2 regions of the Vibrio sp. TBV020 genome follow, and region 2 is predicted to be linked to the other one. Evidence: predicted binding sites of a transcription regulator. Region 2 holds the regulator's gene; the other holds the start of a gene.
The links. The regulator MetJ, encoded in region 2, represses methionine synthesis genes. The targets are predictions, from matches to a motif close to TTAGACNTNTANANGTCTAA.
Positions count from the first base shown of each region.

Region 1: the regulator MetJ is predicted to act here: its motif matches at 2,608-2,627, upstream of metK (methionine adenosyltransferase).

Region 1 is NZ_JBEEAQ010000003.1:557,939-562,375, reverse strand. It holds gene AAFX28_RS10650 (hypothetical protein) at 77-313, shown strand; gene tkt (transketolase) at 393-2,387, opposite strand; gene metK (methionine adenosyltransferase) at 2,706-3,860, shown strand; gene AAFX28_RS10635 (DUF2189 domain-containing protein) at 4,140-4,437, shown strand, end outside.
Region 2 is NZ_JBEEAQ010000003.1:3,291,817-3,296,253, reverse strand. It holds gene AAFX28_RS23150 (bifunctional aspartate kinase/homoserine dehydrogenase II) at 1-784, opposite strand, end outside; gene AAFX28_RS23145 (O-succinylhomoserine (thiol)-lyase) at 784-1,950, opposite strand; gene metJ (met regulon transcriptional regulator MetJ) at 2,170-2,490, shown strand; gene AAFX28_RS23135 (malic enzyme-like NAD(P)-binding protein) at 2,599-3,876, opposite strand; gene rpmE (50S ribosomal protein L31) at 4,135-4,353, opposite strand.

The sequences.
Region 1 (4,437 bases), 2.7 Mb from region 2:
TGATTTATTAGCGAATAGATAAGTTATTTTCTGTTGGCTGTTTCTTTTCTAGTTTCATCAACCAAAGGAAATGACTATGTCTGGTTACCCAGCTACACACTTTTGTAAGCAATGCTCACAAGAAACACCTCATAGTGAAGTTTTAGTGAGAAAGACGAGCAGCTACGACACTGATCGTTCGTTGCTTGGAAGAGTTAAGCTGATGGCTCACACCTTTATCAACGGTGGGCATTATTACGACATGGACCGATACGTGACATGTAAAGTATGTGGTCACAAAGAAAAAGATAACTGGGGTAATGAGTTTGAATAAACTTTAAATTCAGTAAAGCCAATATAAAAAAACCGAGCCAAATGGCTCGGTTTTCTATTTTTCGTCGACGCGAACTAAATTAAGAAAGTAGTTCTTTCGCTGTGTTCACTACGTTTTCGGTTGTGAAACCGAACATCTTGAATAGCTCACCTGCAGGAGCAGATTCACCGAACGTTGTCATACCGATGATCTTGCCACCGAAACCAACGTACTTGTACCAGAAGTCAGCAATGCCAGCTTCTATAGCGATACGAGCAGTTACGTCTGAAGGTAGAACTTCTTCACGGTAAGCTGCGTCTTGCTTGTCGAATGCGTCAGTTGCAGGCATAGATACAACGCGTACTTTCTTACCTTCAGCTGTTAGTTCAGCCGCAGCGTTAACCGCTAGCTCAACTTCAGAACCTGTAGCGATAAGGATTAGCTCTGGCTTACCTTCACAATCTTTCAGGATGTAACCACCCTTCGCGATGTTTGCTACTTGCTCTTCGCTACGCTCTTGCTGTGCAAGGTTTTGACGAGAGAAGATTAGCGATGTTGGACCGTCTTTACGTTCGATAGCCAGTTTCCAAGCGACTGCAGACTCAACTTGATCACATGGACGCCATGTGCTCATGTTTGGAGTTAGGCGTAGAGAAGCCATTTGCTCAACTGGTTGGTGAGTTGGACCATCTTCGCCAAGACCGATAGAGTCGTGCGTGTACACTTGGATGTTCTGAACTTTCATCAGTGCAGCCATACGCATTGCGTTACGAGCGTATTCCATGAACATTAGGAACGTTGCGCCATATGGTACGAAACCGCCGTGCAGAGCGATACCGTTCATGATCGCTGTCATACCAAATTCACGTACACCGTAGTGGATGTAGTTACCCGCAGGATCTTCAGCTGAAACAGACTTCGAACCAGACCACATAGTTAGGTTAGAAGGTGCAAGGTCAGCAGAGCCGCCTAGGAATTCGGGCAGCATAGCACCAAATGCTTCTAGTGCGTTTTGAGATGCTTTACGTGATGCGATGTTTGCAGGATTTGCTTGAAGGTCAGCAATGATTTGGTTTGCTTTCTCTTCCCACTGTGCTGGAAGCTCACCGTTTAGACGACGCTTAAGCTCTGCTGCTTCTGCAGGGTAAGCTGCCGCATATGCGTCAAACTTAGCATTCCAAGCTGCTTCTTTAGCTGCGCCTGCTTCTTTTGCATCCCACTCTGCATAAACATCTGCTGGGATTTCAAATGGACCGAATTCCCAACCAAGTTGCTTGCGAGTCGCTGCGATTTCTTCAGCGCCTAGTGGAGCACCGTGACAGTCATGTGAACCAGACTTGTTAGGTGAACCAAAACCAATAACTGTCCTAGTACAAATCAGAGTAGGACGAGGGTCTGCTTTCGCTGCAATGATAGCCGCGTTGATAGCTTCAGAATCGTGACCGTCTACTGCTGGAATTACGTGCCAGCCGTAAGCTTCGAAACGTTTAGGCGTGTCATCAGAGAACCAACCTTCAACTTCACCATCAATTGAGATGCCGTTGTCATCCCAGAAAGCGATCAGCTTACCAAGACCTAGCGTACCCGCTAGCGAACATGCTTCGTGAGAGATACCTTCCATCAGACAGCCGTCACCCATGAATGCATAAGTGAAGTGGTCAACGATGTCGTGGCCTTCTTTGTTGAATTGTGCTGCAAGAGTCTTCTCAGCAAGCGCCATACCAACAGCGTTCGTGATACCTTGACCTAGTGGACCAGTTGTCGTTTCAACTCCTGGTGCGTAACCGTACTCAGGGTGACCAGGTGTTTTAGAGTGAAGCTGACGGAAGTTTTTCAGATCGTCGATAGAAAGCTCGTAACCTGCAAGATGAAGCAGAGAGTAAATCAGCATAGAGCCGTGGCCGTTTGACAGTACGAAACGGTCGCGGTCAGCCCACTCTGGGTTTGCAGGGTTGTGGTTTAGGTGAGAACGCCAAAGAACTTCAGCGATATCAGCCATACCCATAGGTGCGCCTGGGTGGCCCGAGTTAGCTTGTTGAACACCATCCATGCTTAGAGCGCGGATTGCATTGGCGAGATGTTGACGAGAAGACATGTCAGCTCCTGAGTGCATTAAGCGAATCAAAAAATATGTGAGCAATAATTCTCTCAAAGCGCTACAGGCTCTGCAAACGTTTTCCAAGACAAAACCTCACAATTTTCTGAGATTTCGCTCCCTTTGACGGCAAGTTATCAATATATAACCGCGCTAAAGCAAACGTTTAGTTATGATTCATGAAAAAAAAGAGCTTGTAATTCGAGCAGTGAAAATTAGAATAGACGTCTAGATGTAGATACACCTACAATATTTAATACTATTTAATCGTGATGGGCTTATAAAGTCGGTCACTCCAAGAGATAAAGTGGAGCTCACATGGCTAAGCACCTGTTCACTTCTGAGTCGGTATCAGAAGGTCATCCAGATAAAATTGCAGACCAAATTTCTGATGCAGTACTTGATGCGATTCTAGAACAAGACCCGAAAGCACGTGTTGCGTGTGAAACTTACGTAAAAACCGGCATGGTAATGGTTGGTGGTGAAGTTACGACTTCTGCATGGGTTGATATCGAAGAGATCACTCGTGAAACAGTACGTGAAATTGGTTACGTTCACTCAGACATGGGTTTTGACGCAGATTCTTGTGCAGTTCTAAACACTATCGGTAAGCAGTCTCCAGACATCAACCAAGGCGTTGATAAAGCAGATCCTAAAGATCAGGGCGCTGGCGACCAAGGTATCATGTTTGGTTACGCAACTAACGAAACTGAAATTCTAATGCCTGCTCCTATTACTTACTCTCACCGTCTTGTAGAAAAGCAAGCTGAAGTACGTAAGAGCGGCAAACTAGACTTCCTTCGTCCAGATGCAAAATCTCAGGTAACGTTCCAGTACGACCAAGGTAAGATCGTTGGTATCGACGCGGTTGTTCTTTCAACTCAGCACTGTGACTCAGTTTCTACGCCAGACCTACGTGAAGCAGTAATGGAAGAGATCATCAAGCCAGTACTGCCTTCAGAGTGGATCAACAAAGAGACTAACTTCTTCATCAACCCAACTGGCCGTTTCGTAATCGGTGGTCCTATGGGTGACTGTGGTCTAACAGGCCGTAAAATCATCGTAGATACCTACGGCGGCGCAGCTCGTCACGGTGGTGGTGCTTTCTCTGGTAAAGATCCATCAAAAGTAGACCGCTCTGCAGCATATGCAGCACGTTACGTTGCGAAAAACATCGTAGCAGCTGGCATGGCAGATCGTTGTGAAATCCAACTTTCTTACGCAATCGGTGTTGCTGATCCAACATCAATCATGGTTGAAACGTTCGGTACTGAGAAAGTGCCTCACGAAGTGATCATTGAAGCTGTTCGCCAGAATTTCGACCTACGTCCTTACGGCCTACAAGAAATGTTGAACCTACTTCAGCCTATCTACAAGAAGACAGCAGCTTACGGCCACTTTGGTCGCGAAGAGTTCCCATGGGAAGCAACAGACAAAGCAGCAATTCTTTCGGACTTTGCTGGTCTTAAGTAATTACAATTTAAGACATAATCAAATTTTAAAGGGCTTTTGGGTAACCAAAAGCCCTTTTTCTTTAGGGATAAATTTATGGCGTAAAGTTGTATTTTTTTGCCATCGGGTCAATAGTTAAAAATATGTTAATGAGCTAAGCCTTTATTTAGGGAGACCTCATAGCAGTAGATGAACTCTTGCCCATATATCGCGAAGTCACAGAGCCGGGCATCGAGTTTCCAACGCATTCGAGTGGCGCCGCCGCTTAAATGACAATAGAGAATCGATCAAGGAGGATGTATGCCTCGTACGGTGAATCCAAATGACTTCAACGATAAACAGAAGGAAGTCTCCGATGCGGAATATGCTCGTACCATTCCGTGTAATCAATTAAGTATTTCAGCACCCTTTCACTGGCTATCTCTCGGTCTGCATGACTTCGTGAGAATGCCACTGATCAGTGCCTTCTATGGGCTCTGCTTCATGGCCGCAGCCATTGGGATTGTATTACTAGTTCAATGGCAAGGCACCCACCTAGTTGTTATGCCAAGTTTAGTAGTCTATATGTTAATCGGCCCTTTCCTTGCGTTAGGTCTTT
Region 2 (4,437 bases):
TGTGAAGTACTGGTGCCGCTAAGCGTGCAAGCTCACTCGCTTCATCTAAACGGAGTAGTGGTAATAAACAAGCGTCAGAGACCAAACGAGGGTCGGCACTGTAAACGCCCGCTACGTCACTCCATATCGTCACTTGGCTTGCTTCTGCCAATGCACCAATAACAGTTGCGGAGTAGTCAGAACCGTTACGACCTAGTAGAACCGTATGGCCTTGACTATCTTGAGCCATAAAGCCAGTGATCACGATGCGGTGATGTGAATGCTGTGCGAGAACTTCTTTAATGAGCGGATAAGAAGTACCGAAGTCTACTTCTGGTTGCGTGCCTGCTTCGGCGCGAAGAAATGCTCGAGCATCTTGTGCTACCGCAGGCAATTCACTTTGATTAAGAAGGGCTGAGAGCAAGCGAGAAGACCACATTTCACCGTGACCTAAAACGGCTGCTTTCTCTGCCTCAGTCAATGGTGAGGTGAGTTCTCCTAAAGTACTGAACTCATCACGAAGCGTCGCCAATAGTTTGGTTTTTTCTTCACCATCTAACAGTTCTTCTACTAATCCAATTTGAAATTGGCGCAGTGCTTGAAGCTCTTCATGCGCAATACGGCCATCTTTGGTAAGTGCCTCTAGAAATTCGATCAGACGGTTTGTTGTTTTACCTGCGGCCGAAACAACAATCAGATCATCAGGTTTAGAGTACTCTTTTAATATTCCAACTACTCGGCGGTAGCACTCTGGGTCTGCTAAGCTGCTGCCACCAAACTTATGTAGCTGACGAACAATAGACATTAGAAGGCCTCCTTAGCTTTAGCAAAGGCCTGCTCTAAATCATCAATCAGGTCATCGGCATCTTCTAGGCCTACAGATAAGCGTAGTAACTGCTGTGAAACGCCTGCTTCAGCAAGTGCTTCTTCACCCATTGCTCGGTGTGTCATCGATGCAGGGTGACAAATAAGGCTTTCTACACCACCAAGAGATTCAGCCAGAGAGAACAGTGCCAGTTCGCCAACAAAAAACTTCAACTGATCGAAGCTACCAGCAAACTCAAAGCTAAGCATAGAGCCGAAACCAGATTGCTGTTTCTTGGCAATCTCATGGCCAGGATGGTCTGGTAAGCTCGGGTGGTAGATGTTGCCGACCAGTTCTTGAGTCTGCAAGAAATCTAAGATCTTACTTGAGCTCTCTTCATGTACCTTCATACGAGCACCAAGTGTACGAATACCACGTAGGGTCATATAGCTGTCAAACGGTGTTCCCGTTGCGCCAATACAGTTCCCCCACCAGGCTAGCTCTTCAGCGTGCTGTTCCGATTTAGTAATGACCACACCACCAATGACATCTGAATGACCATTGATGTACTTGGTTGTGGAATGAATTACAAAGTCAGCACCTAGCTCTAAAGGCTTTTGGAACACCGGTGTCAAAAAGGTATTGTCGACAGCGACTAGAGCGCCAACTTGCTTGGCTTTTTCACATACATCTGCAATATCAACGACGCGCACTAATGGGTTGGATGGAGTCTCTAAAAGAATCAATTTTGGCTTTTTGGCAATCGCGGCTGCAAATGCTTGTTCATCGGATTGATCAACAAACTCGACCTTGAAATCACCTTTATTCGCTCGCGTATTGAATAGACGGTAGGTACCGCCATAGCAGTCATGCGGTGCTACGATAAGATCGTCAGGACCTAAAAATGTAGAGACCCAAAGATTAAGAGCTGAAGTACCACAGTTAGTGACCACTGCTCCTTTACCTGATTCTAGTTCGAATAGAGCGGTTTCAAGCAAACCACGGTTAGGGTTACCTGAGCGGGTATAGTCGTATTTTGGTACTTCACCAAAAGCTGGGAAGCCATAGTTGGTCGATAGGTAGATTGGTGGAACAACTGCGTGATGCTGAGTGTCAGACTCGATACCAGTACGTACCGCGATTGTGGCTGGTTTGCGGGTGTTCATAAGTGTTTCCTTTCGAACTTTAGTGACTTCTAGTAGGGAATACGCTATACCTGTCTGTTGTTAGATATATGTTATTCCAATTCCATATCTGTTCACTTTACTTGTCATTTTTGTGGCCGTCAACACTTCTAGACGTCTATATGTCTTTGCTTATGGCCATAAATCCCGCTAAAATTGCGCTTTCTAATTTCAAACATAAATATTTACAAAAGGTGCGCAATGGCAGATTGGAATGGCGAATACATAAGCCCATATGCTGAACATGGAAAGAAAAGCGAACAAGTAAAGAAGATTACGGTTTCTATTCCATTGAAAGTATTGAAGGTATTGACTGATGAACGCACGCGTCGTCAGATTAATAACCTACGCCACGCAACCAATAGTGAGCTACTGTGTGAAGCATTTCTCCATGCCTACACTGGCCAACCATTGCCGACGGATGAAGATTTACGTAAAGATCGCCCAGACGATATTCCTGCAGAAGTGAAAAAACTGATGACAGAGATGGGTATTGAGTTCGAAGCATTTGACGAAGAATAATAAAAACCACAAGCACCTTAGTTTTTCGCTGTGAGCCAATACTGAATAGATACAAAAAAACCGCTGTCCATTGGAGAGCGGTTTTTTATTATCCGTGATTAAAGCGGATTAGCTTGCCATGTAGTTCTCTGGCATTTCGATACGAGCAACACCTGAATCAACCGCTGCTTGAGCTACTGCTTTTGCTACACGCGGAAGTAAACGTGAATCCATTGGCTTAGGAATGATGTAACCAGGGCCAAATGATAGTGATTCAACACCTGCTGCAGCAAGAACTTCAGCTGGTACTTCTTCTTTAGCTAGCTGACGAATCGCATCAACCGCTGCTAGTTTCATTTCGTCATTGATTTCACTTGCGCGAACGTCTAGTGCACCACGGAAAATGAATGGGAAACAAAGTACGTTGTTTACTTGGTTAGGGTAGTCACTACGGCCTGTACCCATAATAAGATCATCACGAACTTCATGAGCAAGCTCTGGCTTGATTTCTGGATCAGGGTTTGAACATGCGAATACAACAGGCTTGTCTGCCATTAGTTTTAGCGCTTCTGGTGACAGTAGATTAGGACCAGATACACCTAGGAACAGATCAGCACCTTCAATCACGTCTTCTAGTGTGCGCTTATCTGTGTTGTTGGCGAACAGTTGTTTGTATTCGTTTAGATCGTCACGACGAGTGTGAATAACGCCCTTACGGTCAAGCATGTAGATTTTTTCACGCATTGCGCCACATTTGATCAGTAGCTCCATACATGCAACCGCTGCAGCACCCGCGCCAAGACAAACAATAGTCGCTTCTTCTAGTTTTTTACCTTGCAGCTCAATTGCGTTAAGCATGCCTGCAGCAGTAACGATCGCAGTACCGTGTTGGTCATCATGGAATACTGGTACGTCACAGCGTTCAATAAGTTGCTTTTCAATTTCAAAACAGTCTGGTGCTTTGATGTCTTCAAGGTTAATACCACCGAATGTGTCGGCGATGTTTGCTACGGTATCAACAAACTCTTCGATTGTGCGGTGTTTAACTTCAATATCAATCGAGTCTAGGCCTGCAAAACGTTTAAATAGAAGAGATTTACCTTCCATTACTGGTTTTGACGCTAGAGGGCCTAAGTTACCTAAACCAAGAATCGCGGTGCCGTTAGAGATAACCGCAACCATATTTCCTTTAGAAGTGTATTTGTAAACGTTATCGGCGTTTTGCGCGATTTCACGTACAGGTTCTGCCACGCCAGGGCTGTATGCTAGTGCGAGATCTTTTGCTGTTTCAGCTGGAGTAGTTAGTGCAACTGCAATTTTTCCTGGGGTAGGATAAGCATGGTAGTCCAGTGCTTGTTGGCGGAATTGTTCTTCAGGGGATAGTTCTTGGCGATTGTCATCTGACATGGGTGTAGGTACTCGTTAATAATTATAAATGAAAGGGGGAAATCCATTTTAGAGTAACTAAGTCAAGCTGCATAGGTCAGAATGCGAGCTAAAGCAATAAAATGCGGTAAATGACTGGAGATAAGACCAGATGAATAGAGATATGGCTAGCGAATACGAAATTTAGTAATAGATTACTCTGTAAAATACCAAGTTATTCGGTACCCGATAACAAAAAAGGACGCCTGAGCGTCCTTTTTAGATTCGGTTAAGCAGAAATTACTTCTTGCTTGATAGAGCACCGAAACGCTTGTTAAAGCGATCAACACGGCCGCCTGTATCAACGATACGTTGCTTACCAGTGTAGAATGGGTGACATTTGTCACATACGTCTAGGTGGATAGACTCTTTAGCTAGAGTTGAGTTGAACTCAAAAGAGTTGCCACAAGAACAAGTTGCTTTAACTGCTTTGTATTCTGGGTGGATACCAGCTTTCATGGGAGAACCTCTAAATAGGCCGTGTCGCTATCCGAATCTAAGCCGGACACCACACGTAGTTAATAAAAAATACTCTTGGATACC